DNA from 3 places in the Paenibacillus macerans genome. Region 1 is predicted to be linked to each of the others. Evidence: predicted binding sites of a transcription regulator. Region 1 holds the regulator's gene; each other region holds the start of a gene.
What was found. Region 1 encodes NrdR, which represses ribonucleotide reductase genes. Its sites were predicted from a motif close to AACACNATATATNGTGTT; they were not measured.

Region 2: nrdI (class Ib ribonucleoside-diphosphate reductase assembly flavoprotein NrdI) is a predicted target of NrdR. The motif match lies at 7,071-7,088, and genes of this name have one in related genera.
Region 3: DYE26_RS19450 (anaerobic ribonucleoside triphosphate reductase) is a predicted target of NrdR. The motif match lies at 4,323-4,340, and genes of this name have one in related genera.

What each region holds. Positions count from the first base shown of each region.
Region 1 covers NZ_UGSI01000001.1:2,823,326-2,833,367, forward strand. Annotated here, with positions in the region: gene DYE26_RS12640 (transposase) at 1-73, opposite strand, end outside; gene pstB (phosphate ABC transporter ATP-binding protein PstB) at 384-1,142, opposite strand; gene pstA (phosphate ABC transporter permease PstA) at 1,155-2,042, opposite strand; gene pstC (phosphate ABC transporter permease subunit PstC) at 2,039-2,941, opposite strand; gene DYE26_RS12660 (phosphate ABC transporter substrate-binding protein) at 3,030-3,992, opposite strand; gene nrdR (transcriptional regulator NrdR) at 4,175-4,645, opposite strand; gene DYE26_RS12670 (alpha/beta-type small acid-soluble spore protein) at 4,771-5,001, shown strand; gene DYE26_RS12675 (lytic transglycosylase domain-containing protein) at 5,071-5,634, opposite strand; gene coaE (dephospho-CoA kinase) at 5,631-6,227, opposite strand; gene mutM (DNA-formamidopyrimidine glycosylase) at 6,224-7,135, opposite strand; gene polA (DNA polymerase I) at 7,159-9,828, opposite strand; gene phoU (phosphate signaling complex protein PhoU) at 10,005-10,042, opposite strand, start outside.
Region 2 covers NZ_UGSI01000002.1:1,378,622-1,388,663, reverse strand. Annotated here, with positions in the region: gene DYE26_RS29465 (MFS transporter) at 1-60, shown strand, start outside; gene DYE26_RS34420 (sporulation protein YjcZ) at 297-413, shown strand; gene DYE26_RS29455 (GNAT family N-acetyltransferase) at 549-1,310, shown strand; gene DYE26_RS29450 (DUF1266 domain-containing protein) at 1,391-1,924, opposite strand; gene DYE26_RS29445 (J domain-containing protein) at 2,089-3,381, opposite strand; gene nrdF (class 1b ribonucleoside-diphosphate reductase subunit beta) at 3,517-4,476, opposite strand; gene nrdE (class 1b ribonucleoside-diphosphate reductase subunit alpha) at 4,535-6,619, opposite strand; gene nrdI (class Ib ribonucleoside-diphosphate reductase assembly flavoprotein NrdI) at 6,606-6,965, opposite strand; gene DYE26_RS29425 (acetate/propionate family kinase) at 7,729-8,970, opposite strand; gene DYE26_RS29420 (glycyl-radical enzyme activating protein) at 9,008-9,928, opposite strand; gene DYE26_RS29415 (glycyl radical protein) at 9,952-10,042, opposite strand, start outside.
Region 3 covers NZ_UGSI01000001.1:4,327,147-4,337,188, reverse strand. Annotated here, with positions in the region: gene DYE26_RS19460 (Na+/H+ antiporter) at 1-1,441, opposite strand, end outside; gene nrdG (anaerobic ribonucleoside-triphosphate reductase activating protein) at 1,587-2,111, opposite strand; gene DYE26_RS19450 (anaerobic ribonucleoside triphosphate reductase) at 2,108-4,093, opposite strand; gene DYE26_RS19445 (MTH1187 family thiamine-binding protein) at 4,883-5,182, shown strand; tRNA gene DYE26_RS19440 (tRNA-Thr) at 5,376-5,448, shown strand; gene DYE26_RS19435 (DUF1330 domain-containing protein) at 5,592-5,960, shown strand; gene DYE26_RS19425 (LysR family transcriptional regulator) at 6,326-7,234, opposite strand; gene DYE26_RS19420 (alpha/beta fold hydrolase) at 7,377-8,396, shown strand; gene DYE26_RS19415 (RNA polymerase sigma factor) at 8,630-9,166, shown strand; gene DYE26_RS19410 (DUF4179 domain-containing protein) at 9,153-10,042, shown strand, end outside.

The DNA.
Region 1 (10,042 bases):
CCTCCATGCAGGCCTGCTCGCTGTTAAAACGACTGCTGAATGGTTGAAGTTCCGTTTCCGTATTGACTTCCATGCCCGCTCGCCCCCGAATCAAGAATACACGAACATAAATTCCATTTATTTCATTATACCAAACCTACGTTCCCTAATCAAGCCAAAAATCTCACCTGCACCGCCTCATTTTTTCCTCATCTTTTTTTGTTTTTTCTTCTCTCTTTTTTGGAATCCTTGCTCTAGCCCCCATCCCCTGTTCCCTGAGCGAAAGGAATAATCGTGCAAAGGCAGGCAGCATGCAGGAACATCAAGAGTTTAATAATCTTAAGGGGCAAGAACCGAGCCTGAGAAGGCAGTCTCCCCTGGCTCGGTCCTATAAAGCAACCGGTTTATCCAAACCGGCCGGAAATATAATCATCCGTCCGTTTTTCCGACGGATTCGTAAAGATCTTGCTGGTGTCGTCATATTCGACCAGTTCCCCCATGAGGAAAAACGCGGTTTTTTCCGATACCCGCGCAGCCTGATGCATGTTGTGGGTTACGATAATAATGCAGTATTCGCGTTTTAATTCGGCGATCAGTTCCTCGATTTTGGCGCTCGAAATCGGATCCAGCGCGGATGCCGGTTCGTCCATCAAAATGATGCTCGGATTAACGGCGATCGAACGGGCGATGCAAAGCCGCTGCTGCTGGCCGCCGGACAACGCGAGCGCCGAGCTGTGCAGCCGGTCCTTCGTCTCGTTCCAGAGCGCGGCTTTGATGAGCGACTCCTCTACGATCTGATCCAGCTTTTTCTTGTCGCGAATCCCGTGGTAACGCGGTCCAAAAGCGATATTTTCATAAATCGATTTGTGAAACGGGTTCGGCTTCTGCCATACCATGCCGATCTTTTGCCGCAGCAGCACGACGTCGGTTTTCGGATCGTTGATATTGTCGTCCCCGATCCAGATGTCCCCGGTGATCCGCGCGCCGGAAATCAAATCGTTCATCCGGTTCAAGCTGCGCAGGAACGTCGATTTCCCGCAGCCGGACGGGCCGATTAACGCCGTCACCTGCCGTGAGGCGAAGTCGAGTGAGATTTCTTTCACGGCCTGCTTTTCTCCGTAAAACACGCTCAAGTTTTTGGTGGATAATGCGGTATTTTGCACCTCGGAGCCCTCCTATTTCGTAGCCGTAAATTTCTTGTACATCAGGCGGCCGACCCAACGTGCGAGCAGGTTGAACAGAAGCACCGTGATGATAAGCACGGCCGAAGCGCCTGCGGCGATTTCGGGAGCATCCGGAGCCAGCCCTTCGGAATTGATCTTCCAGATGTGGACGGCCAGCGTCTCCGCCGGGCGAAACGGATTCAGCGGCGACGTTGGACTGAGCGGGTTCCAGTTCCCGAAATCGAGCCTCGGGCTGCTCATGCCGGCCGTAAACAGCAGCGCCGCCGCTTCGCCAAACACGCGGCCCGCGGCCAGAATTGTCCCGGTCAAGATCACCGGCATCGCGATCGGCAGCATAATCGATTTGATCGTTTTCCATTTGGACAGGCCCAGCGCCAGACTTGCTTCCTTCTGCGCTTGCGGCACGCTGGCCATGCCCTGTTCGGTAATCCGCACCATCAGCGGCAGGTTGAACACGGTTAACGCCAACGCCCCGGAGAACAGGGAGAAGCCGAAGCCAAACACGTTAACGATCACGAGCAGACCGAACAAGCCGACGACAATCGACGGAAAAGAGGACAGCACCTCAACGATCAGCCGGATAAAAGACGTCAGTTTGCCCGGTTTCGCATATTCGCTCATATAAATGCCCGCCCCGAGTCCAAGCGGAATCGTGATAATCAGCGTCAGAACAAGCAGGAACAGGGAATTGAACAATTGCGGACCGATCCCCCCGCCCGCCTTGATCGTTTCCGGCGGAGAGGTCAGAAAATCAAAGCTGACATGCCCGAGCCCGCGGATTAAAATAAATCCGAGCAGCCCGGCCATGATCAGCACAATAACGCCTGCCAGCGTAACAATGACGGCAGTGGCGATTTTATCTGCGGTTTTTGCACTCATCGCTTTGCTCTCCTTTCCAGCCCACGTACAATAAAGACGAAGACGAAGGTCATCAGCATCAAAATCAAGGCAAGCGTCCACAGCACGTTGTTCTGCGTCGTTCCCATGGCCGTATTGCCCATGCTGAGCGTGATGACGCTGGTCAGCGTGGAGGTGGATTCAAACAGCGAGCGCGGAATGTGCGGCGCGTTCCCGATGACCATCTGTACGGCGAGCGCTTCCCCGAAGGCCCGGGCCATCCCCAGCACGACCCCGGTGAGCAGCGACGGCATCGTGGTCGGCAGGACGGTCCGCCACAACGTTTGCCACCGCGTGGCCCCAAGTGCATAAGAACCTTCTTTCAATCCGGGAGGAAGAGCGGTGATCGCATCCGTGGCGATGGAAGTAATCGTAGGCAAAATCATAATCGACAATACCGTCGCCCCCGCAAAAATGCCCAGGCCCTGTCCGGGAAAAATATCCCGGTAAAACGGGACGATCACGCTCAGGCCGACAAAACCGTAAACGACCGAAGGAATCCCGGCCAACAGCTCGATTACCGGCAGCAGAAATTTTTTGCCGAATTTAGGCATAATTTCGACCATGAACAGGGCTGCGCAGATGCTGAGCGGCGCCGCAATGACGGCCGCAAGGATCGAAGTGCTGAACGATCCCAAAATGAATGGGAGCGCTCCGAACACCGGAGGAACTCCGTCCGGTCTCCACTCCGTGCTTCCGAAAATTTGGCCGATCGAAATCCCGTCCTGAAAAAAGGTGCTTAAACCTCTGGTTGAGACAAAATACACCATCGAAAATATCGTCACAACCAGCAGCACGATGCAAAATGACGTAAATATTTTACCGGTCCATTCCTCTATAATGTGCGGCTGTACTTTTTTGTTTCCGCCGGATTGAGCCATGAAACCTCTCCCTTTACACAGCACAGAAAGAGGCAGAAATGTCCGCCTCTTCTCTCTGCCGATATGATGTTATCGTATATACTGTTATTTACTTGGTAATGTTGCCGTCCACATCGCGTTTAACTTGCATTTTGCTGATCGGGATATAGCCGAGTTCCACAACATCGCCGTTATCGCCTTGTACTTCAGGGGAGACCATATAGTCCAGGAACGCCTTAACGACTTCGTTCGGCTCGCCCTTCGTGTACATATGCTCGTAAGCCCATACCGGATAAGTGCCGTTAGCCACATTGTCCACTGTTGCTTCCACGCCTTCGTATTTCACAGCTTTTACGGTTTCATCCAGGTAGGAAAGCGCAAGATAACCGATGGCTCCCGGCGTTTCGCCGACAAGCTTCTTAACCGTACCGGAGGAATCCTCTTGGATCGAACCTTGCAGGTCTTCCGTCTTCGTGCCAAGCGCGTATTTCTCAAAGGTGGCGCGCGTACCGGAGCTCGAAGGACGGTTTACGATTTGAATCTTTTGATCCGGGCCGCCCAGGTCTTTCCAGTTCGTTACTTTACCCGTAAAAATTTGCACCAGTTGATCTTTCGTAAGGTTGTCGACCGTTACATCCGGATTTACTACAGCGGCCATAGCGACAACCGCTACTTGGTGGTCAACCAGTTCGGAAGCTTGAGCGGCTTCCAACTTCTCTTCAGCGAACACGTCGGAGTTGCCGATGTCAGCCTGTCCGCCGGAAACTTGCGTCAGCCCCGTGCCGCTGCCTCCGCCTTGAACCTGAATGGATACGTTCGGATTTTGCTCCATGAATTTTTTCGAAACTTGATCTACCAGCGGTTGAAGCGCCGAGGAACCTACAGACAGGACCGAACCGGACAAATCCGAAGTCGCCTTGTTCCCGCCATTGTTTGCCGCTGCCTCGCTCGTCGCACCTCCATTACCGCCTTCAGCACCCGAGGTGTTAGTTTTCGCGTTGCCGCCCTGACCGCAAGCCGCCAAGGTCAAGCTTAATACCAAAGTCAAAACCATAAGCATACTCTTTTTCATTGTCTCAGGTTTCCCCCTTATTTGTTTTACAACCTGATTATAGGCGGCGAAGATCAATCCCGTGTTTTCGTAATGTAAACTTTGTGTAAAATGCACCTGGCGGTTATCCCTTAATTTCGACAATGGCAAACAAAAATAAACACTCCCTTAATTAAATACAGGGAGTGTTTATTCAAATCCGGCTATTCGAGTTCTCTCGTATTTTTGGACAGCAGCCCGGTCAGTTCCTTCATAAACATATTGATATCTTTAAACTGGCGGTACACCGAAGCAAAACGAACATAAGCCACTTCGTCCACGGGATACAATTGCTCCATCACCAGTTCGCCGATCTCGCGGCTTTCCACTTCGGCATTGGCCGAATGGCGCACGGACCGCTCCACCTCGGACACGATGCTTTCCAGCCGCTCCACGGAAACGGGGCGTTTCTCGCAAGCCCGGATCAACCCGCGCAGCATTTTCTCGCGGCTGAACTCCTCGCGGCTTCCATCCTTCTTGATGACGATCAGCGGCATTTCTTCCACCATTTCAAAGGTCGTAAACCGCCGGCTGCATTGCTCGCATTCCCGCCGGCGGCGGATCGACCTGTTTTCGTTGGCCGGCCTTGAATCCAGCACCTTTGTCCCCAAATAATCGCAATACGGACATTTCAACGCAAGTTCCCTCCTTTCCAAAAAATGCAATTTACATTAATGCCAATAAATAACTTCAAAAAAAAGTAATGAAGTTGATAGTCCCGGCACATAATACTGTTACCAACCACAAGGAGGTGAACATCATGGCACAAAATAATAACTCTTCGAACGACCTGGTGGTTAGACAAGCTTCCGGAGCATTGGATCAAATGAAATATGAAATCGCTCAGGAACTTGGCATCTCTTTCCCACAAGACGGATATGCTGGTAACCTGACTTCTTACGAAAACGGTTCGATCGGTGGTTTCATTACGAAACGCTTGGTTACCATCGCTGAGCAACAGCTGGCTGGCCAAGCTGGCCAATTCAGATAAGCCGATCACCCCGAAGCATTGACAGGCGAATTGACGCCCGTCAGTGCTTCTTTATTATCGTACCAGCGATCAAAACTCGTTGTAAATGTCGGAATACTGTTTATAGTAATGCGTTACCCGTTGCACATAATGGCGGGTTTCGCCAAACGGAATGTTCTTGGACGTTTCCAGACGGCCGTCCCATTTCCCGCTTTTGATCCAGTTTTTCACATTGGTCGGCCCGGCGTTGTAAGCGGCGATCATGGCGATCGCATTGCCGTCAAACTGCTCCGACAGCGACTTTAAATACCAAGTCCCGATTTCGATGTTGGTCCCGATCTCATTTTGCACCTGATCGAGCGACGTATCGGGCAAGCCCGCCTTCGCAATGACCCAATTCGCGGTGTCCGGCATGATTTGCATAACCCCTAAAGCTCCCTTTTTGGACTGGGCTCCGGGCTTGTAATTGGTTTCCACTTTTATAATAGCCGCCACGATAAACGGATCGATGCCGTTGTTTTTCGCGTGATAACGAATTTCTTCTTTATAATAAATCGGATAAAACAACGAGAGCCAAGCGGAATTAAAAAAGATCAGAACGATAAACCCCAGGAATAACAAAAGCAGCACTCTTTTTTTGCGAAGCCACCTCATAGCATTCCCTGATCCCGCCAAAACTCGTCAATCTGACGTTCCGTCTCATCCAGTCCACGGCTGTTGTCAATCAAGATATCCGCCCTTTCTTTTTTCAGTTCGATATCCATTTGCGCATTCAGCCTGCGTTCCGCCTCATCCCGGCTTAGGCCGTCCCGCTCCATCAATCTGGCCAGCTGCAGATCCCGCGGCACGTAGACTACCATAATCCGTTCGTAAAACCGCTCCAGTCCCGATTCGTACAGCAGCGGAATATCCGCGACGACAAGGCGGCGGGGAGCTGCGGCTTCAAGCGCGTCCAGGCGCTGTTTCATTTCGGCGCGAATCGCCGGATGCGTCAGGCTTTCCAGCGCTTTTCGCCGCTCGGGGTCCGCGAACACGATTTCGCCCAGCTTTTTGCGGTCGAGCGTCCCGTCCGGGTGCAGTACGGCTTGTCCGAAGCGCTTCGCTACCGCGGCCAGCACCGGATGCCCGGGCTCCATGATTTCCCTGGCGATGACGTCCGCGTCGATCAGGGCGGCTCCCCTCTGAACCAGCATGCGGGATACCGTGCTTTTGCCGGTGGCGATGCCGCCGGTCAGGCCGATGTTCATCCTTTCAACACCTCACTGTTTTCGCTTACGCGGGAAGCGGGCCGTCCGGGTTTAACTTTGCTTTGCTCGCGGCCGGGGCGGTATGGCTTTTGGCATTTGGGGCAAAAATGGGTTCCCCGGCCGCCTACGACCGTTTTTTCCACCGGATGCCCGCATTCGAGACAAGCCTCGCCGGTTCGTCCGTAGATGCGCAAGGCATGCTGGAACATGCCCATCTCCCCTTGACCGTTCACATACGATTTAATCGAGGAGCCGCCGGCGTTCACCGCTTCGTTCAGCGTGGCCACAATCGCATCGTGCAAACGGTCAAGCTTAAGGCCGCTAAGCTTGTCCGCCGGATGCTCCGGATGGATGCCGGCCCGGAACAAGGCTTCATCCACATAAATATTCCCCAAACCGACAACATATTCCTGGTTCAGCAGCACGGGTTTGATTTTCGTCTTCCGCCGCGACATCAGCTGCCGGAACACCTCCGGCGTAAAGGAAGGGTCCAGCGGTTCCAGTCCCAGTTTGGCCAAAGGCTGATTCGTAAATTCCTCCCCCGGCGGAAACAAATGCATCGTGCCGAACTGCCTTACATCCTTATACCTCAGCTCCGTGCCGTCCGTAAATTTGAAAATCACGTGCGTATGCTTTTCGACGGGCTCACCCTCGCCATACAATCCGTATCTGCCTTCCATACGCAAATGGGAAACGAGCACAAGCCCGTCCATCACGATCCGCAAAAACTTGCCCCTGCGGCCGATTTCCACGATTCTATGGCCGGCAAGCTCCGTCTCAAACCGCTGTACATCGTCCGGCCGCTGGATGATTCGCGGCAGGGACACCTTGACGGAGCGGATCGTTTTCCCCACGATCAATTCGGTCAGCGTTCTTCTGACCGTTTCCACTTCCGGCAATTCCGGCATACCAAGTCACCTCTTAACTCGTTTTACTTCGCTTCGTACCAGTTGACCCCGCTGCTAACCTCCGCCTTCAGCGGCACGGACAGCTTGATCGCGTTCTCCATCGTTTCCGGCACGAGCTTCTTCATGATGTCCAGCTCCTCCGGAGGGACTTCGAATACCAATTCGTCATGCACCTGCAGCAGCATCCGGCTCTTCAGGCCGTGCTCGTACAGAGCTTTGTCCATTTTCACCATCGCCAGTTTGATGATATCCGCCGCCGTTCCCTGGATTGGCGTATTCATCGCGGTGCGTTCGGCGAACGAACGCAAATTGAAGTTCGACGCGTTGATTTCCGGCAAATAACGCCGCCGTTCCAGCAAAGTTTTAACGTAACCGTCGCGTTTGGCGTCTTTGACGATGTCGTCCATATACCGGCGGACGCCCTGGAACGCGTCAAAATATTGCTCGATAAAGCGAGCCGCTTCCTTCCGCGTAATGTTCAGGTTCTGGGATAATCCGTAGTCGCTGATCCCGTACACGATGCCGAAGTTGACCGCCTTCGCCGAACGGCGCATATTCGCGTCCACCTCGTCCGGCCCGACGCCAAAGACGTCCATCGCCGTCTTCGTGTGGATGTCCATATCGTGCAGGAAGGCCTCCTGCAGTCCCTTGTCGCCGGAAATATGGGCCAGGACGCGAAGCTCGATCTGGGAGTAGTCGGCGGCGAGAATAAACCACCCTTCCTCCGAAGGAACGAACACTTTGCGGATTTTGCGGCCTTCCTCCAGGCGGATCGGAATATTTTGCAGGTTCGGATATTGGCTGCTTAAGCGCCCGGTGGCGGCGACCGTCTGCCGGAAATACGTGTGCACCTTGCCCGTCCGCGGCATGATTTCCTTCAGCAACCCTTCCACATAGGTGGACTGCAGCTTGGCCAGCTGGCGGTATTCCAGAATAAACTGAACGATCTCGTGATACGGCGCCAGCTTCTCCAGCACCTCCGCGTCGGTGGAATAACCTGTTTTGGTCTTTTTGATGACCGGCAGCCCCAGTTTATCGAACAGAATTTCTCCTAATTGTTTAGGTGAATTCAGGTTGAATTCCTGCCCGGCGATTTCATAAATTTGCGCCACCAGCTTGTTGATCTGCGCTTCGAACTCAACTCCGAGCTCTTTCAGGTCTTCCCGGTTGACGGCTACGCCCTGCTTCTCCATATCGGCGAGAATCCGCGACAGCGGCATCTCCAGGTCGTAGAACAGCCCGTGCATCTCGTATTTCTCCAGATCGGCGCGCTGGAGCGGAACGATGCGCAGCAGGGCGTCCCCTTTGCGGGCCAAATGCCGGCCGAGCGTCTCGGGATCGGGCACCTTGAATTTCGCGCCTTTGCCGTATACGTCTTCATCCGCAGGCATGTGCGGAAGCCCGTATTTTGCGGCCAGCCCGCTGATCGTCTGGTCGTTTTCCGTCGGATCGAGCAAGTAAGCGGCAAGCTGGACGTCATGTTCGGCCCCGGCAAAAGCGATCCCCTGCCAAAACAAGGCGAGGTCGGCGCGGTGCAAATCGTACCCCCGTTTAGGCACGTTTTCGTCCGCCAGCCAGGACAGCACGTCCGCCGCTTCCTCCCGCTTCAACAATTCAAAGGGCAGGAAGAAATGCCGCTTCGGCGTCGACAGCAGCAGTCCCATCAGCGTAGCATGGTGCGGATTATCCCCGTAAGATTCGATGATGATCCCTTCGACTTCCGCAAGCTGCGCGGATACTTCCGGCAAGGTGTCCACGTCCACCATCGTCACGCTGACGTCCTCCGCCGCCTGCGCCGCCTCCCCATCCGCCGCGGCGTTCCCGCCCGCTCCCGCGGTAAAGGACAAGCGCTCCAGCAAAGATTTGAATTCCAGCTTGCGCAGCATCGGCACCGCTTTGTCCTCTTCGATGCCGGAGAACTTCATATCCTCCCAGGACCGCTCTACCGGCACCTCGCGGAAAATCGTCGCCAACTGCTTGCTCAGCCGCGCATCCTCGGCATGGTTCACGAGATTTTCCTTCATTTTGCCCTTGAGCTCATCGGTATGGGCCAAGACTTCCTCCACGGAGCCGAATTGATGCAGCAGCTTCAGCGCCGTCTTCTCCCCGATGCCCGGCACGCCCGGGATATTGTCGGACGCATCGCCCATCAGCCCCTTCAAGTCGATGATCTGCAGCGGCTTAAGCCCGTAGCGCTCCTCGATTTCCTTCGGCCCGTAAGGCTCCACTTCGCTAACGCCCTTGCGCGTTAGCGCCACCTTGACCCGGTCCGTGACCACCTGCAGCATGTCCTTGTCGCCGGTGACGACAAGCACTTCGCGGCCCGAATCCTCGGCCTGCTTGCTGATCGTGCCGATAATGTCGTCGGCTTCGTACCCGGGGAGTTCAAACCAGGAGATGCCGAAGCTTTCCAGCAGATCCCGCATCAGCGGGAACTGTTCCGACAGCTCCGGAGGCGTCTTGTCGCGCCCGCCTTTATACTCCTGGTAGCCTTCGTGGCGAAACGTCGTTTTGCCCGCGTCAAACGCCACAAGTATATGGGTCGGCTGCTCCTCCTGAATGAGCCGGAGCAGCATATTGGTAAAACCGTAAACGGCATTCGTATGCAGCCCGCCGGAGTTCGTCAGCGGCGGCATCGCAAAAAATGCCCGGTAAATAATGCTGTTGCCATCTATAAGGATCAATTTATCCATACGACACCTCGTCCCGAGTGTTTTGTTCCTGTTACCTATGATAACACAGCGCGCCCCCGGTTAACACCGCGATGCCCCGCAAATAGCGCAAAAACGATAAAACCGGCAGCGGCCTGCATCTTATGCAAGCAACTGCCGGTTGATCAACCGGTATATAACGTGTTTTTGGCACAATCTTACTGATTCAGGTCCGGGCGGTGTCCGGTGACGAGAT
Region 2 (10,042 bases), on a different contig from region 1:
CCGAGGAAACATCCCGGCGTATTTACGCCGCCGATCGGCGCCGAAGCCGGCCGGCCGTAAGCCCATTTTATAGTTTTTTCGCCCTCTGGGCCGCCGCACAGGACAGAGACGAACGCCCGACATAAGATAACGTGAAATCAGCTGATAACCAAATATATCGAGGTGAACCAAAAATGAGCTCCTTAAACAATGTTTGGCCCGGCGCGGTTGGACCCGCCAATATTGGTCCCGCTAATATCGGTCCCGCTAATGTTGGACCCGTCAATGTTGCGCCTGTTAATGTCGCGCCTGTGCATATTGCACCGGTCCATGTTGCACCTGTTCATGGCCTTTACGGCTTCTGGACGTCAACAGGCACGATTCTCGTATTGTACATTTTGCTGGTGATCATTCTTCGCTCTACTTTTCATTAATGGGCTTTGCCAATAACCGCAAGGCAAACAGTCTGCCGTGCGGCAGGCTGTTTTTTTTCATAGATTTAACGAACGGCAAAGCTTATACTGGATAGAAAAAACCAGATAAGATATCCGCGGAAAGGACTGGTCCACTTGGCATATTTGCAAATTACGAAGCAAAATATCGACGAACAACACATTTGCTGCGCATTGGGCGCCAAGCAGTATGAAGCGGCCGTCAATGAGAAAAAGCACTGGCTGAAGGAACGAATGGACGAGGGCCTCGTTTTTTACCGTCTGGACGACCGGGCCAAAGTTTTCATCGAATATTTGCCGGCCGATCAGGCCTGGATCCCCATCGATGCTCCCAATTATATGTTCATCAATTGTCTTTGGGTGTCGGGCAGGCATAAGGGGCAGGGGCATGCCGCAAAGCTGCTGGAGCGGTGCAAGGAGGACGCGGCGGCCCGGGGCATGGACGGCATTGTGCATATCGCCGGAAGCAAAAAGCTGCCTTATCTGAGCGACAAGGCTTTTTTTGAGCATATGGGGTTTATAGTGGCGGATGAGGCCGAGCCTTATTTTCAGTTGCTGGCTTTAACCTGGAACGAAACCGCCGCTTCTCCTGCGTTCAAACCGCACGTCAAGCAGGCATCCGTTCCGGAAGAAGGAGTTTCGATCTATTACACGGCCCAATGCCCGTTTGCGGCCGGCATGCTTGAGGAGCTGCGGGAAGCGGCCCGCGCCAAAGGCGTCCCCTTCCGCGCCCGCCGGATCACATCCAAAGAACAGGCCCAGCAGGCCCCCGCGGTTTGGACAACCTTTGCCCTGTACTATGACGGGAAGTTCGTCACGCATGAAATCTTGAGCGTCAATAAATTCGATAAGCTGCTGGAGCGGTTGCTTCCGGCTTAACGGGCTTTCGATCCGACAGGTACACCCCGGCGCTACAATAACGGCGGAATGCATATTAAGACGGAGGATGAACCGCCCGCTCAATCCGGCTCCAGATTCATATCCCACTTGGCCTTCCTGTAAAGCAGCGAGCTTCCCTCCATTAGAGAAACCATGCCCGTCACCAACAATGTTTCTTTGAGCTTCGGATTAGGCTGAGAAAAGAGAGAACCGATGGAGTGAGCGATAAAGAACTCTCCCCAGCTATCGTAGCAGCTTTGGGCAAAGCGGGCTGCCGCGAGCTTGTACTGCCAGGCTTCCTCGGCCGTCAGCCAGCCTTTGGCCCGGCCGATTCGGCTTAAGGCGACCGCCCAGGCGGCCCCGTACCCGGCAATGTTGCCCGAGGGCAGTTGGTGCAGACAGTGATTCACCAGCACCAGCTTGGCATGATCGCCGCCGCCTTGCCGGGCTTCGATATATTTGCTGCGCGCCGCCTCCGGTAAAACGAACAGGATTCTATGAATCCGGCGGTATTCCCGGTAAAGGTCGGCATCCGCATCCAGCAGCGTACGAATCCTGTCCTTCAACTGTTCCGCATTGGCAACCTCATTTTTTTTGAGAGATAGGGTTATCACACCTTTACGTAACCAGCGGTTAAGCCAGGTGAATTCATAAAAATTAAAATAATCTGCCATAATCCCATCAAAGCAATTAGCCGACAAACAGCGAAAGTACTGATTCAGCCGTCTGCGCCTAAAAAAACTGTACTTGGGTAACATCTAAAAACGCCCTCCTTCGGTCAGATGCGCCGCATCCAGGCGATTTTGGCCGTCTTCCAGGTATTCCACAACATGACTGCCAGCCAAATCGCGGCGATAGCGGAACCGGCGCCAAACGTAAACCGGCAGACGAGATAGAGCAGAATGTACAGCCAATTTAGCCCCAGGAACAGAAACAGCATCATTAGGAGTTCAAACTGCCACATCCGCAGCCGAACCTTGAACGGCAGCCTGCTATATTTTTGGGGGAATAGATGCCGGTTTTTAAAACGCGACCACACCGCATAGAAACGATAGTGTATAGAGTTCCGCTCAAACTCCCAGCGCTTCCTGCCGTCCTCCCAGGCCTGTTCAACCTGACCGAGAACCTCCCGGCATTCCAAAGCCAAGCAGTACGCATCCTGCGGCGTGGGAGAAAACTGCAGCAAATACTCCGCATCCTGCAGCGCTTCACGGTACTGCCGCCGATCAAATAACAATCTCCCGCGCAGCAGATAAGCTTCCCGCGCCTCCGGGTTCAAACGGACGACCTGATGGAGAACAGCCAGCGCTGCGCCGGAATCCCCGGCCATAATAGCATGCTTGGCCCGCATTAACTCCAGGTCCGGGTCCTCCCGGAACAGCGCATGGGCGGCGGCAAGCTCCCGCCCGGCGTCTTCCAGCCGGCCATCCATCAGACTGAGCTGCGCCTCTTGTCTTAAGCCGAGATATGCCTCCAAGTCGATCGCCAGCTCCCGGTTCAAGAAGCATTCGTAGCCCATCGCCAGGCCTCCGCTAATCTGTCCGGTCACAAATTCCATCAATTCATCGTCAAAGTAGTCATACCCGTGCTCAAAGTTTTCTCTGATCAAAAACAGTTCATCCAATACTTTCCACACGTTCGCCGGCATATGCCGATGTTCGTCCAGAAACCGGATCAGCGCGTCGAATCGCTCGCCTTGCGCCCCTACGTCCCATATGTAATCCTGGTTCGCTAGCATTTTCCATTCCTGCGGATCGACGCGGCGCTTGAAATCCGTGTAAAGTTCATGCAGGTGTTGTTCAAAAAGCGCCAACGAATCGGGGGCCGGTTCCCCCTCCTGCTTCGTCCCGATCGCGACTCCGGTCTTCAGGTCCTGGCCGTATCCGGGAAAATCATGCTCCTCCGGCATGCCGGCCTGCTTTATGGCCGCGTCAAAAGCCTCCCTGAGCCGCTGATAGCCTCTTGGGTCGTTCTCTGGGTGAGCCATCCGCAGTTTCTTGGCATAGGCCTTCTTGATCTGCTGCTTGTCTTGCGTCGGTTCGATGCCCAATATGCTCCAAATCGTCGTCAAAAGTAACTTTCACTCCTCAAGTCAGGTTGCTTAACTTTCAGACAGCTTACGCTTGCAAGCAAAAACAGGGCGTCTCCCGCTGTAAGATCGCTTCCGGGAGCAAACACCCTGTTCTTATTTAAAAAGCCCGTCGGCTTAGAAATTGAAATCTTCGTCGGTCAGCGGCTCGACGTTCAGCGCCCGTACGTAGCCGTTGCCTTTTTTGGAGAAAAAGTCGTGCTGCTTCGTGTCGGTACGGATCCCGTTGAACACGATCGGGTTAACCTCTTCCTCCTCGAACGGCGGCTCAAAGCCGAGGTTCATAAACGCCTTGTTGGCGTTATACCGCAGGAAGACTTTCACTTCGTCCACCAGTCCGATTTTCGTGTAAATCTGCTCCGTATACCGCTCTTCGTTGGCGTGCAGGTAGTGCAGCAGCCCTTCCAGCGTTTCGTATACGTCTTTTTGCTCGTCTTCGCTCATTTGCGCGTAGATTTCCTGGGCCAGCACGCCCACGTACACGCCGTGAATGCTCTCATCGCGCAGAATCAGGTCGATGATTTCGCCGCTGCAGGTCATTTTGCCCTGGCCGGCCAAATACAGCGGGTAGAAGAATCCGCTATAGAACAAGTAGCTCTCCAGCAGGACGGAGGCCGCCATCGCCAAATACAGCTCTCTCGGGGAGCGGATGTTGGTGTAGTACTGGCGGATCGTCTCCGCTTTCGTCTGCAGCATCGGGTTCTGCTCCACCCAGCGGAAGATCTCGTCAATCTCCTCATTGGAAGCGAGCGTAGTGAAAATGCTGCTGTACGATTTGGCATGGATCTGCTCCATCATGCCCATAAAGCCGAGCACGGCTTTGCGCTGCAGGCCCTCCACATGCTCCATGATCTGCGGCATGCCGACGCCGCCCTGTACCGTATCAAGCAGCGTCAGACCGCCGAGGACCTTCATATATGCGTCTTTTTCATCATCGTTTAACGTCATCCAGGACATTTTGTCGTCGGACAACGGGATTTCGTCATCCGTCCAGAACTGCATGATGTTCTGGTTCCAGAACATCATCGTAAAATCGTCGTCCGGACGGTTCCAGTTTACAGCTCGTAATGCGCACATCGCCGATCTTTCATCCCTTTCTAAGTCTTTCGTTATAGTGCAAGTTCAAAAAGACCTCTTATACCGAGCAGGTCAGGCATTCTTCCACGGACAGCTTCTTCGTCCGGGTATAATACAGCGACTTCAGCCCTTTATGCGCGGCATACAGATAGTAACGCGCCAACTGGCGGGTCGTCACGTTGCTGTTGACGTGAAGGATCGTCGAGATGCCCTGGTCGACATGCGGCACGATTTCCGCGATCAGGTCGATCACCTTGAACTGGTCCATCTGATAAGCGGATTTATAGAAGAAAATATTTTCCCGGCTCAGATACGGCATCGGATAATACGTCGTCGAGTTCGCGTAGGTCCGGGTTTCGATTTGCTCCACGACCGGCATCACGCTCGAGGTGGCGTTCTGAATGTACGAAATGCTGGCGGTCGGCGCAATCGCCAGACGGTAAGCATGGTACAAGCCGTTTTTCATCACCTGCTGCTTCAGTTCGGCCCAGTCCTGCGGGGACGGGATGTGCATGCCTTCGAACAGAGCGGCCGCTTTGCCGGTGCGCGGACGGTAGTCCGTATTCAGATACCGTTCGAAATACTCCCCTGTAGCGTAGTCGGATTGTTCGAATCCGGCGAAGGTTTCTCCGGTTTGCACGGCGATCTCCATGCTCTTTTCCAGGGAATAATAGTTCATCATCATAAAGAACGTACGGGCAAAATCGCGCGCCTCTTCGCTTTCGTAGGCGATTTTGTTTTTGGCGAAAAATCCATGCAGATTCATCACGCCGAGCCCGACGGAATGCATTTCCCGGTTCGCTTTGGCAACGCCGGGAGCGTTGGAAATATGCGTCATGTCGCTGACGGACGTGAGCGCCACCATGCCTTCGTGCACGGATTCGCGAACCATCTTCCGCTCCATCACGTTCACGATGTTCAGGGAAGCCAGGTTGCAGCTGATGTCGCGGCGGATCGCATCCGCTTGCCCGTAATCGGCGATTTCCGACGTCTCCTGCAGCTGGAAGATCTCCGTGCACAGGTTGGACATTTTGATCTTCCCGACCTTGTTCAGCGCATGCTGGTTGTTGGCGTTGCTCTTGTTCATGATGTACGGGTAACCGGATTCCAGCTGGACCGTGGCGATCTTGGTCAGCATGTCGCGCGCGCTCATCAGCTTTCTTTTCTTAACCCGCTCGTCGGCGAGCAGCTTGTCGTACATCACGTCCAGGTCCATGTCGTCCAAATGAGTGCCGTAAGCTTTATATACACTGTAAGGACCGAACACGTAAAGCGGTTCGTTGTCCTTGGCCAGTTGATAAAAACGGTTCGGCACGATCAGCCCGATCGACAAGGTTTTCAAGCGAATCCGTTCGTCGGCGTTGATTTTTTTGCTGTCCAAAAATTCCGCAACGTCCCAGCCGAAAATGTTGTAGTACCCCGCGCCCGATCCTTTGCGCTGACCCATCTGGTCGGCATAGGAAAAAGCGTCCTCCATCAGCTTCAGCACCGGCATGATCCCTTTGGCCGCGCCTTCCACGCCTTTGATCGGCTCGCCGCGTCCGCGCAGCTTCGACAGGTTTACCGCTACGCCGCCGCCGATTTTGGACAGCTGCATGCAGGTGTTCAGCACGTAGTTGATCGAGTTCAGCGAGTCGTCCATTTCCAGTAGGAAACAGGACACCATCTCGCCGCGCCGGCTTTTGCCCGCGTTCAGGAACGTCGGCGTCGCCGGCTGCAGCCGCTGCTCCATCATGGAACGGGCCAGCAGGCTGGCGGTCTCCGCGTTGCCGCGGCCGAGGTGCAGCGCCACCGCCGCTACCCGGTCCGGGTAATGCTCCAGATACTTGGATTTATCGTTCGTCTTCAGCGCGTAGTCGGTATAAAACTTCGACGCCGCCATATAAGACGGAAACTCAAAATGATAGCCGTGGGTAATGGCATATACGCGTTCGACCTCGGCTTCCGTATACTGCTCGTACACGTTCTCGTAATAATCGTTTTCGATCATGTACCGCACTTTATCGGTCGTACTCGAAAAGGTCACGCTTTTGCGTTCGACTTCTTGCATAAATTCGGCGACGGCTTCCCGGTCCTTCTCCAGTTGGAAGAACCCGCTCTCGTCCCGCTTCATCAACATGTTGTTCAGTTCAATATGCCGCAACCCGGCTCACCTCCTGCTTAAATCTTTCCGCATCCTGTTTCGTGCCCGACAGCTCGAATTTGGCCACCACGGGAACATGGTAGCGCTGGGCGATCAAATCGGCGCTCAGGGCAAAACGCTCGCCCCAGTTGCGGTTTCCGCTGGCCGCTACACCGAGCAGCCGCTGATGGTTATGCTCGAGAAAAGCGGAGACCTTTGCCGGCACCTGTCCAAACCCCGTCGTATATGTAATCAGCACAAACGGCTCCTCCAGCGTCATATTCTCGTCAATTTGCACGGCGGGCAAATCGAGCTTCTGGATGAACCGTTTCACGTTTCCGGTTTTGGAATCATAGGCAATCAGCATTGTTACTCCCCCACTTTTCTTCTATTACCCGGTAAGTATTTGATATAATGAGATAAACACCAAAATTCGCTTCACAACAACATATTGGTGTACTTGTTTAATTTAATACCTATATATTGTGTTGTCAACCTGGTAAACGTCCCAAACCGCACCCAAATCCCCTGTGGATAATGTGGAAAATCGATGCAATCCCGCATCATACCAGGGCCCGCTGGGGGACAAGCTGTTGATAAAAATTTTTTAAAAATTTTTCTATCAAAAAAAGATAGATTGCTGTGCGTGGAAACTACTTTGTTTTGCTTTCCCTTTTGCGGTTTAATTAAGAGTTCGGCAGTTGAGCCCTGGCTTGGCTAGTAGGCTGTTCCTGAAATAATGGAGCATGGTGGCGGCTTCTCTTGAACTGCAAAAGTTAGCTTGCTAAAAAACTCAGCCGGAAACATAAGGGAAAAAAATGGCTCTATTTCGGCGAAATCCCATTTCGGAGAGAAATAAAGGAAAATTATGGCGCTATTTTCTCAAATCACAGGGGAATGGCCGCCTTTCGCAGCACCCATTGAACAATAGGGCCAAAAAATTCCGCTAATCAGGACGAACAGGCTCCATTCGGAAAATAAGACCATAAAGTTCCGCTATTTTTTTGGATAGTACCTCCACCCGACCCGTAGATTTATCACGTTTTTTCTGGATCATTTACTAGGCGTGCAAAAAACCTTGTCATACCGGCAAACAACCGTTATGACAAGGTTTTTTGACAATGGCCGCATCACATTGGGACAGACCGGTGCACGGCCGCAGAAGCAGCACGCTGTTGGACGAGCCGCTGTGTATCACGGGCAATCATCAGCTCTTCGTTGGTGGGGATGATATGCACCGCCACACGGGAGGCGGGGGTGCTGATCTTGCGCTCGCCGGGCGAGCGGGACCGGTTCAGTTCCGGGTCCAGCTCCAGCCCCAGATAGGTCAGACTCTCGCACACCTTGGCGCGAATATAATCGGAATTCTCGCCGACCCCGCCGGTAAAGATCAGCGTATCCAGACCGTTCAGCACGGCGCAGTAGGAGCCGATGTATTTGCGAATGCGCTGTACATACATATTCAGCGCCAGCCTGGCTCCCTCATGGCCTTCATCGGCGCAGCGGATGATCTCGCGCAAATCGGAGCCCTGGCCGGAGACGCCGGCCAGCCCGCTATGCTTGTTCAGCAGCGAGTTGATCTCGCCAAGACCCAGATTCTCTTTGGCCATCACAAAGGGAATGATCGCCGGGTCGATATCGCCGCAGCGGGTTCCCATCATCAGGCCTTCCAGCGGGGTCATGCCCATACTGGTATCTACAGACTTCCCGTCCCGAATGGCGGTAATGCTGGCTCCGTTGCCGATATGGCAGGAGATTACACGGGTTCCCTGGAGGGGTCGGCCGGTAATTTCGCCAAGGCGCAAGCTGACATATTTATGCGAGGTTCCGTGGAACCCGTATCTTCTGATTTTATGGCGGTCATACAAGACTCTTGGCAGTGGATACATGTAGCTCTCCTGCGGCATCGTCTGGTGAAAAGCGGTATCGAACACGCACACCATCGGCGTCTCCTCGCCCAGCAGCTGGCGGAACGCTTCGATCCCCTTCAGATTGGCCGGATTGTGCAGCGGCGCCAGCTCGATATTGCGCCTTACCGCCTGCAGCACCTCATTGTCCACCAGTGCCGAATCCGAAAAGAATTCGCCGCCATGGGCAATCCGGTGCCCTACTGCCGCGATTTCCCGCACCGAGGCGATGCACCCGTTGCCCGGATCCATCAGCGCCGCAAGCATATGGGTGATGGACTCCTTATGCTCCAGGATCCGCAGACCGGTCTGCGGAGGCAGCGGCGGTGTATTATCCTGACGATGAATCGCCTGCTCCGTTCCAATCTCTTCAATAATTCCCTTCGCAAGCACCGATTCATCCTTCATATCAAACAGCTGATATTTCAAGGACGAGCTGCCGCTGTTAATGACCAGCACCTTCATAAACGGCTCTTCCTTTCATACGTACTTCTTTTTTAATTCAACCTCCGATTTGGCAGCGCAAGCCATAACCTTCCGCCACATGGCGCAGGCTCTCCATCTCGTCGCTTGGAGGTGGCGTCTGATGCTTCATATGGTATTCCGTACCCAGATAGGTGTATTTATTCTCGCCCAGCCGGTGAAAAGGCAGCAGATGCAGTTCCCGCACCCCCGGCAGTTCCGCGGCGAACGAGGCGATGGCGGCGATCTCATGGATGGTGTCGTTGAAGCCCGGAACGACGGGAACGCGAATGATCATCTGCGCCCCCTGCCCGGCAATCCGCCGGGCGTTCTCCAGAATCAGCGAGTTGGACTGCTGCACATATTCATAGTGTTTGCTGTCCTCCATGTGCTTGATGTCCAGCAAAACCGTATCGAGCAGCGGCAGCACGTTATCCAGCACGGCCGGATTACAGAAGGCCGTGGTTTCAATCGCTGTGTTCCAGCCTTGATCCTTGCAGGCGCGAAGGAGGTTCAGAACGAAGTCGCTCTGATAAAGCGGTTCACCGCCGGAGAGGGTAATCCCCCCGCCGGAACGCCGGTAATAAGCCTCGTCCTTGCGCAGAATGGACACAATCTCAGAGGTGCTCATCTCTTTGCCGTTCATAGTCAGCGCCCCGCTGCCGCATTCGGCGCTGCAAAGTCCGCAGGATACGCAGCTTAGGCGGTTAACCGTCACCTTCGGCTGATAGCTGATGGCCCCCGCTGGACAGACATTGGCGCAGCGTCCGCAGCTGACGCAGTTGTCCTCCTGAACCATCAGCTGGCTGCCGGGAGCCTGGGTTTCGGGATTGCTGCACCAGCTGCAGCGCAGCGGGCAGCCCTTCAGAAATACGATTGTGCGGATACCTGGACCGTCATGGAGCGAGAAGCGCTGAATTTCGCTGACCATCCCCCTGGCTTCCCAAATGACTTCATTCATGGTGGGCCTCCTGATCTATATAGTTACATCGTCTGCTCCGTCCGGTTAATAATGTCATCCTGCAGTTTCTTGTCGAGTGTGGTGAAATGGGCGCTGTAGCCAGCCACACGGACG
Region 3 (10,042 bases), 1.5 Mb from region 1:
GCTCCAGCCTGTGAGCGTCCTGCTGAAGATACATGGGGCGGAACAGCATTTTGTATTCGTCCATTAATTGATAGGCGGCGGTTTTATTGTAATCGTTCATTTCGGCCTTGATCTTCTGCAGCGCGACCCGCAGCAGCCGGCTTCGGGCTTCGGCCATATCGATGTACTCGCCCGTTTCTTCGCCCTCGGCCGCCCCTTTGCTGAATAGCGGCAGCAAGAGGGTGGCCGCGATCAGGGTGAATAAAATCACGCCCGCGGCCAAAAACAGGATGAGCGACCGTTCGGGAAAAGCCTGTCCGCTGGCGACCACGTACGGAATGGACAACACCCCGGCCATCGTAACGGCGCCGCGAACGCCCGTCAGACTAACCAGGAGGCTGTTTTTAACGGAAGGCTTGGGGGTTTCCTGCGACTTGGAGACTTTGTAATCGTACAGCGAGAAGAAATAAGACCAGACAAAACGAATCGCCAATATGGCAATCCCGATGGCCAAAACGTAGCCGATCGCCTGCGTATTGCCGATGTTGGGATTTTCCACCGTGGCGCGCATGGACGAGGGGATGATCAGCCCCAGCAGCAGGAAGACGACCCCGTTCAGGATGAACAGCACGGTTTGCCATATATTTTCCGTCAAGACCTGCTCCTCGGCGAGCAGCGTTTCCGTTCGTTCCCGCAGCAGGGAATGGAGGATGCCGCCCACGACGACCGCAATGACGCCGGAAGCGTGCAGGAGGTTTTCGGTGACGATAAAAATAAGAAACGGAGTCAGAATCTGCAGCAGCGAATGCAGGGTGGCGTCCTGAATGCCCTGTTTGCGGAGCGAAAACCGCAGCCAGGTCATGACCAGGCTGAGCACGAGGCCCAAAACGGCCCCGAGGATAAACATGTATGTAAAGTCGTAAACGGCTTCCCTTAGCGAAAAATAGCCGGTTACGACCGCCGCGACCGCATAGTTGAAGGCAACCAGACCGGAAGCGTCGTTGATCAGCGACTCGCCGCGGACAAGATTCAGCACTTTGTCCGGAATATGAATCCGCTTGGCGATCCCGTTTACGGCGACGGGGTCGGTCGGCGACAGAATCGCGGCCAGCGCGAAGGCGGCGACGAGCGGGATTTCCGGAATGATCGCGTGGATGAAATAACCGCCGCCGATTGTGGTCAGCAGAACGAGGACGATGGCGTTGCCGAAAATGGGCCCCTTCATTTTCCACAGCTCTTCGCGGGGGAAGTGCCTTCCGTCGTTGTACAGCAGCGGGGCTACGAACAACAGCAAAAACCATTCCGTTTCGATCTTCAGATGAATCCCGTTGAACGCCAGCGCGATGGCGATGCCAAACACGATTTGGGTGAGCGCGGTGGGGATAAACGGAATGTAGTGGCTGATGATGTTGGAAACGACTAGACAGATAAGCAGTAAAATAACCGTAATCAACAAATCCATGTATCAAACTTCCTTCCCGAACGGATTGCATTGCAAGTCGACATTATTCTATTATATCCCACTTTTTAAACTGAAGATTAACAAGCGCTTGGGGAGGCGTTCGAAAAAAAAGAGCGCAGCCATCTGCGCTCTTCGAGGATTATATTTATCGCATGAACGGGAGGCTTGGCTCCCAAAGAACCGCTTGTCCGCTGTCCAGGCTTCGCCGGATATCGATCAGCCGTTGGTTCGAGCTGCCGCAATAGAGCAGGGCAGGGTCGCGAAGCTCTTGGACGAAACGCCCGTCCACCAGCACCTCGCAGCGCCGCAGCAGCTCATATTCGGGGGAACCGGGATGCTCTGTCAATTCCTCATACGTATACCCGCTGTAAATCCAAATCGAAATCGGCCCGGTCTCCGCCACAAGCCGGTCGATAAACCCGCTGACCTCGGCGGCGGAGAAAAAGGGGTCTCCGCCGAGGATCGTTAGACCGCTCAGCAGGGGATTATTTTTAATGTCATGAATGATTTCCGCTTCCCGCTCTGGCGTAAACGGCTCGCCGTAATTGAAATTCCACGTCTCCGGGCTGAAGCAGCCCTTGCAGTAATGGCGGCAGCCGCTGATGAAGATTGCGGCCCGCAGGCCTTCGCCTTCATTGATGGATTCCGGGTAGTAGCCGCAAATATTCATGCGTCGTGTTTGACCCGGTCGCGGACTTCCGCTTGTTTGGCGGCGTTGAACCGCGTTTGGTAATCCCCCGTCAGATACCCGGTGACCCGGCGCAGGCGGCGGATGTGCACGTCGTTCTCATGGCTGCCGCAGGAAGGACAGGTCGCCCCGATGATGCCTTCGTAGCCGCAGGCCGAGCAGCGGTCGATCGGATGGTTGATGCTGAAATAGCTGACTTGCTGCTGCAGGGCGTATTGAACGATTTTCAGAAAAGCGGCCTGATTGTTCCGGGCATTGCCGTTAAGTTCGATGTACGAAATTGCTCCCGCGTTGCAAAGCCCGTGGAACTTGGCTTCCAGCTCGATTTTTCTTGCCGCGCTGATGTTGTAATACACCGGGATGTGGAACGAATTGGTGTAGTACTCTCTGTCCGCCACGCCGGGAATCGGACCGTAAACCGCGCGGTCGCGTTTCGTGAATTTTCCGGACAAGCCTTCCGCCGGGGTGGCGAACAACGTGATGTTCAGGTTGTGGATTTCACTTTGGCGGTCGCAGTAATCGCGCATGTAGGCGATGATTTCGTACGCTTTTTGATAGACCGCTTCATCCTCCCCGTGGTGCTTGCCGTACATCGCCTTCATGCATTCCGCCAGCCCGATGAACCCGATCGACAAGCTGCCGTGCTTGAGCAAATCGCCGACAGGGTCCTCCGGTCCAAGCTGTTCGCCGCCTTCCCACACGCCTTCGCGCATCATAAAGTCGGATGCTTTGGCTTTTTGAGCGGCTTGAATTTTGAAACGGTGCAGCAGCCCTTCCAGCGCGATGTCCATATAATGCGTCAGCTCGCGGTAGAAGCCGCGCTCGTCCGCCTCTGTCCGCCGTCCCAGCGCAATGCCGTGCTCGAGGCCCAGCTTGACCAGGTTCAGCGTGTTGAACGACAGGTTGCCTTTGCCGGAAAGATGGTTCCGGCCGAACCGGTCGGCCAGCACCCGGGTGCGGCAGCCCATCGTGGCGAATTCCGTGTCCGGATCGCTCGGATCGTAATGCATCAGGTTGAGCGGGGCGTCCAGATTGGCAAAATTCGGATACAGCCGCTTGGCCGAGCATTCCACCGCTTTCAGGAACAGGCCGTAATTCGGTTCGTCCGGGTTCTGGTTGACGCCTTGTTTGCATTTAAAAATCTGGATCGGGAAAATCGGCGTTTCCCCGCTGCCCAGCCCCCGCATCGTGGCCGTCAGCAGGGAGTTGATCACCATTTGCCCTTCAAGCGATGTGCAGGTGCCGTAGTTGATGCTGGTGAAGGGGATTTGCCCGCCGGCCCGGCTCGACATCGTGTTGAGGTTGTGGATCAGGCTTTCGGCCGCCTGCAGCGTTTCGGTTTCGGTTTCCTTCAGCGCAAATTTAAACGATTTCGGATAACGCTCCTGCAGGTCGCTGCGGCTCATCGAGACGTCCCCATTCCCGGCCAATTCGGCATCGCGGGCGCCTTCTTCGAAATATTCCAGGCCTTTGCGGAAATATTTCTCGAACGATTTGGCCACGTAGGGAGCGAGGTCGAAATCCAGCTTGTTGGCCGATACGCCGCCGTACTGGGAGTTTTGCTGGGATTGGAAAATGATCGCCACCAGCGCCATCGCGGTCATGATCGAATTCGGCGGTCTGACGCTGCCGTTGCCGGTGTTGAAGCCTTCGCGCAGCAGCTTTTCGAACGGGATGAAAATGCAGTTCGTCGTTCCGATCGCATATTGATCAAGATCATGCACGTAGACGATATTGTCTTGAATCGCCTGCACCACCCGTTTGGGCAAGATGAAATGCGTCGCATACCATCTGGCGTACTCGCTGCCGAATTTGCTCATTTTCCCCGAGAAGCTTTCGCCGTTCAAATTCGCGTTCTCGCGCAGCACCTCCAGGTTGCGGCTTTGAATGATTTCCTCGCCCATTTGAATGACTTCATCCAGCATGGTATCCCGGCCGGTGAAGGTTTGGTTTAGCAATGCCATAATCTAAATGCTCCTCCCCAAAAGCTAATTTATTTAACGCTAAGTAAAAAGGCATCTCCAACCTGCCCAGGTTGAACATGCCCGAATGCGCTGCCTAATGAAGACTCTTCTACAACTACAACGGCTGTCGATCCAATAAGGCATATGTAAAAGCTGCATACGGACATCCTGCCTGTTCCTCGCAGGTTTTAGTGGTTCACACTATATTTTGATTCTCTGAAACAAGATTAGCACAATATATTGTGTTTAAAGTGTGACTTGCATCACATGGACAGGCCGGAAGCCGGGACAAAACCGCCGGAGCCCACAGGTGATGCGCGGAGCGGGGAACGAAAAAATTTTTTTAATTTTTTTGGTGGTTCAACCTAGAAATCGGGGCTTGACAGTCGGTTATTGGAACGGCGAACCTACTGACCGACCATTGGCAAACCGGCGGTTACTGGGATGGCAAACCGCTCGTCGGCTAACCATCGGTTACTGGACGGCCGACCGCCAGCCTTCAGAATAACGGAACTTTATGTACTTATTATCCGGGGCTGAGCATGTTCATCCCCATTAGCGGTATTTTTTGTTCTTATTTCCCTATGAACGGTACAGATTGCGGGTATTTTGTTACGGTCCGAGAAAATAGCGACATAAATTGCCTTTATCTCTCTTTCAATAGGGGATAGCGGCGGAATAACGACATTTTTTGCCCTTATGTTGTTGAGCCCTTTTTTGTTTGTATTTGCCGGCGGGGAATTGATAAAATAATATAGGAATAAATACAGTAAAGTGAGGGGAACGGAAATGGCGATTGCGGAAGTAACGGTTATTCCGATTGGTACGGGCAGCACCAGCCTCAGCTCCTACGTTGCCGAGCTGCAACGGGTATTGGAGAAGCAGGAAGGCATTAAGTTCACGCTGACGTCGATGAGCACGATCATTGAAGGAGCGCTGGACGACGTATTCGCGGCGATCCGGGCGATTCATGAAGCGCCGTTCCAGGCGGGCGCCGGCCGGGTGTCGACCTCAATCAAGATCGACGACCGCCGCGACAAAGCGAGTTCGTCCGAGCAGAAGCTCCAATCCGTGAGGGAGAAGCTGTAGTGCAAGCGGCTTGGTTGTGGCAGCACCACGTGTGTGGTAGGACCACGTGGTTGTGCCGTTGCGCGGCACGCAATGTGCGCCGGAAGCACCACAAATTCCGGGCAAAACGGGTTTGCGTAAAATTTCCAAACTTTAGGGCTTGCATTTTTTTTAAAACGCGGTATAATAATTTTTGTTCGCTAAAAGTGAACTTGCTGGTGTAGCTCAGCTGGTAGAGCAACGCATTCGTAATGCGTAGGTCGGGGGTTCGAATCCCTTCACCAGCATCTCCATAATGTAAAGCACGGCGCGGCTTCCGAGGTTTTCGGGGGACGTGCTTTTTTTCGTAAAAAGCGAAACTTCCACCATTTTTCTACCCTTAATTGCTTTAAAACGTTAATCGTTAAATTATTGCAGGTTATATTTTAGAATGCTATGGAAAATTGCTATTAGCGTACAGTCCATTGAGGAAGTATTTAAACAATATGCCGCTCAGGCAGATACGATTTTGCAGGAGGTTCCAGGCTTCCGCAACTTGTCCCTCGATGATCGGCCCAAAATGCTGGAGGGCACCTGGAAACCGGCTATGATTGTCGTCCATGAATTCCCAGATTACGAAATTGCTCAGAAACTTTACTACTCAGATGCTTACGCCCCCCTGATTAAATTACGCCAATCCGCAACGAAGGCCAACTCCCAACTCTCGCGGAAGCTGCGGGAGCTTGGTCCCGCCGTATTAACGATTCGTAAAAGTGTTCCGTTAGTTGAATCAATTATGAATCCAACCTTAGTTCATTGAGCAAAAAATCGCCTTGCTCAATTTTCACTATTCTTTTCTCTTTTATATAATCCCAGCCGTTGTTTATTGCATATTTAACTAGTCTCGCACAAACACTTGGTTTACATAAGTTAGTGGACCAATTAACTTCCCAAGAAAACAATATTAGGAATTGCGATGTTTTAGTATTTGATGGATATATTTTAAAACTTAATGAATCATTTGAAGGCGTTTGATCGATGATGCAAATGAATAAGCACTGATCTATTACAATTTTCTTTACTTCCTTCGTGGAAAGCTTCATTAATTATTCTCCTTGGCACATCGCCTGTAGCTGGCCGTATCCAGGTATGCGAACGGCGCCAGCTAGATTTTTTATGAATAGGCTAAACAGTTTTATTCCCCTCCTCTATAGCGAGAACCTCCCTTGCTGCTGCAATGAAAGACAACATGATTGGTGAAAGCCACTTGTCTTTATGCCATGACATCTGCGTATACACGTGCAAGTCGGGAATTTGCCATGGAAGAGCAACAAGTTTGCCCCGTTCAGCTTCGGCTTCCGCTACGATTTCAGGAAGAAAGGCAATACCGATTCCGGAAATTGCACATTGTTTAATGGCCTCAGCGCTTTGAAACTCTAAATACGTAATACTATCAATGCCCTCTTTCTCAAATGACCGGTCAAACATGGTTCGATAGGGACAACCCTTTTCATTTGTCATGAACACTTCTCCGTGGAAATCTTCCAGCTGCAGCTCAGTTCGTTTGGCAAGCGGGTGATCTGGAGCAGCGAACAAGCGGAAAGTTTCTTCCACCAACGGTTCCACGGCAAGTCCGCTTGAGCGAATGGGTTCGTCCAACATAAAGACAACATCCGCGGTTCCCTCAAAGAGTGTTTGCTTGAGCTCTTGATTTGGAACGGAGCGGAAGATCAAACGAACTCCCGGATGCTGCGAACGAAATCGTTGAAAGACAGCTGGAAGGCGATAGGCGCAAATAACCTCATTGGCGCTTATCGTTAGGGTGCCGCTTAGCACTTCATTGTCATGAACGGCGCTGCGAGCTTCGTCCAATTTGTTTAGAACGCCTTGGATATGAGTTAAAAAGCGTTTGCCCGCAGCTGTAAGAACGAGCTGCTTGCCCAAGCGGTCAAAAAGACGAACACCAAGCTCATCCTCCAATGCTTTGATTTGCATCGTGACGTTGGAGGGGACATAGCCCAGCACTTCAGCAGCCCGAGTGAAATTTAAAGTTGATGCAACCGTGCGGAACGTAATCAATTGGCGTAATTCCATCATATTTGCCTCTTTTACTTTCAATATTATTGAATACTGCTTTGAATTCTATTCACTTTTATTGAGGGTATCACAGATCTATACTAACAACAAGAAATACATCTAAATGCATGGGTTCATTTTGAAGGGAGCAAACAATACGATGGATTATGAGATTTTTGAATTGGGTGACGTAAGCTTGCAATCAGGAGTGACGTTGCCGGGCGCTTTTCTAGCTTATAAGACCTATGGCAGATTAAATGAAAAGAAAGATAATGTCATCGTCTATCCAACTGCTTTTGGCGACACGCATGTTCAGAATGAATGGTTGATTGGAAACGGCATGGCATTAAATCCGCGGGAATATTTCATTATCGTTCCTAATCTGCTGGGTAACGGATTATCTTCATCTCCCAGTAACACACCGCACCCTTTCGACCGGGCTAATTTTCCGCAGGTAACCATCTATGACAACGTTAAATTCCAGCATCGGCTGGTGACCGAAAAATTCGGGATTCAAAAGATCGCTCTCGTCGTTGGCTGGTCAATGGGAGGCATTCAAGCATTCCAATGGGGGGCAAGTTATCCGGACATGGTGGAACGAATCGCGCCTTTCGCCGGAGTTGCCAAGACTTGGCCACAAACGTTTTTGGTCTTGGACGGAATGAAAGCTGCGCTCATGGCTGCCGCCCGCTTCGATTCAAGCAAGCTAAACCAGTTGACAACCGCAGACATGCGCGCCGTTGGCCGTGTCTATGCGGGCTGGGGCTTATCGCAGGCCTTTTACAGAGAGGAACTTTATCGTGAACTGGGATTTGACTCATTGGCGGATTTTGTGGCTGGCGTCTGGGAAAATAGCTTTATGAAGATGGATCCGCACAATGTCCTGGCTATGTTATGGACAGGCCAACATGCAGATATTAGTGCAACCCCCTCCTATAACGGAGATTTCGATGAGGCGCTGGGAAGCATTAAGGCGCTTGCCTGCGTCATGCCGGGGAGCACGGACCTCTTCTGCACGGCGGACGATAACGAATACGAGGCTAAACTTATGCCTAATGCTGTTTTTAACCCTATTAAGTCGATTTGGGGGCATTTTGCCGGTCGCGGAATCAACAGTGCCGACAATCAATTTATTGATGACAATCTAAAACGCTTGCTCACGCTTAGTACAAACGGATAGATCATCGTTAGCCTTAGAGTGTCCTGTCAGGAATAGCCAGATTTGCGATTAACACACCTCATCCAAACCAGGAAGAACACTTGCCCCACTATTGAGCGGGACGGGTGTTCTTTTGTTATTGTAGAGTAGTTGAATATTCTTTTCGTTCTTAATTGAATAGTTTTTAAAAAAAATGAACCCTTTTCAAGGGTCATCTGTTTATAAGACATAACGCAAAGAAAGGAGTGCAGCAATTGACGGAACGCGAGCTGTTTGATCGCTACAACAAAGACGTCTACCGAACCTGCTACTATATGCTCCGGAACGCGCAGGACGCGGAGGATATATGCCATGACGTCTTCGTCACCGTGTTTCGGCAGGACTGGCAGCGGATCGAGCATGTGCGGGCCTGGATTATGCGCATTACCATGAATCACTGTCTGAACCTGCTCCGAAAAAACCGGACGAAGCGGGAGAAGCAATCCGAGGTGCAGCGGCTGCATGAGCACGCCGTCGCAGCAGCGGTTAAACCTGTGGACGCGGTCGTGCTCGAGAAGGAGGCCTCCGCCGAATGGGAGAGGCTGCTGAAGCAGTTGCCCGATAAGCTGCTGGCGGTTGTGACCCTCCGCTATATCGGAGAACTGTCGATGTCAGAAATCGCCGAAACCCTGCGCATTCCGCAAGGAACCGTAAAATCAAGGCTTCATAAAGCGTTGAAAATGATGCGCAAGAAACTGGAACAAAACGACCCCATATGGTTGAAGGGAGAGGAACGAATTGGAACGTATTGAAAGCCAGTTAAAAAAACAAATGAAACACGCGGACACGATGCCTTATCCGGATTTCGAGCGGATGTGGAGCAGCATCCGCCAAGACGAGCTGCGGATAGCCGCCGGCGGGGAAGCGGCAATTCCGCGTCCACGCAGCCGGAAACGGACCGCCATCGCCGTCTCGTTGTCCGTTGCCCTTATAGCTACACCAGTATATGCAGCGGTTACGTACGACTGGTCGAACCTTCTATCTTACAGAGCCGGGATTCAGACGGCCCTGGAACAGGGCCTTGGCCAAACGATCGAACAGTCGGTCACCCAGGACGGCATAACGTTTACGCTGCATACCGCTTTTACCGATGAGAACCGGACATTCCTTCTGTACAGCCTCGATCCCGGTCCGGCCCGGAAAGGGGAGACTATCAGCTTTGAGAATATCGGACTTCGCGATGGCGACGGCCGGGTGATTGAGGGGAACCACAGCTATCATTGGAATGAGGAGCTTAAGGTATATCAAGGGTATTTCGAAACGGATTGGGTGCTCAATGAGCCTCAAGCCGATGTGGAGTTTTTCGTGGAAAACATCCGCTTCGTCGGAGACGGCAGCCAAGCCATCGATTTTCGTCCCGACCGTGCGGAGACCCAGACATTCACCATCCAGAAGGACGGTATCGGCACCGTTACGCTGCAATCCTTCGAGCAAGCCGAGGGGCAGGTGCTGCTGAAGTCCGTTATTTCCTTCACCGACTCGTGGCTTCAGAATAACAGCTGGGTTCGTATTGAAGCCGTCAACGCTAAAGGCGAGCGAATCCGGGAATCTAAGCCCTCCGTATTCGGAACACCTGAAGCCTCTGACGAATATTCGAACCAGCAGATATATTCGGCAGCTGACTTACG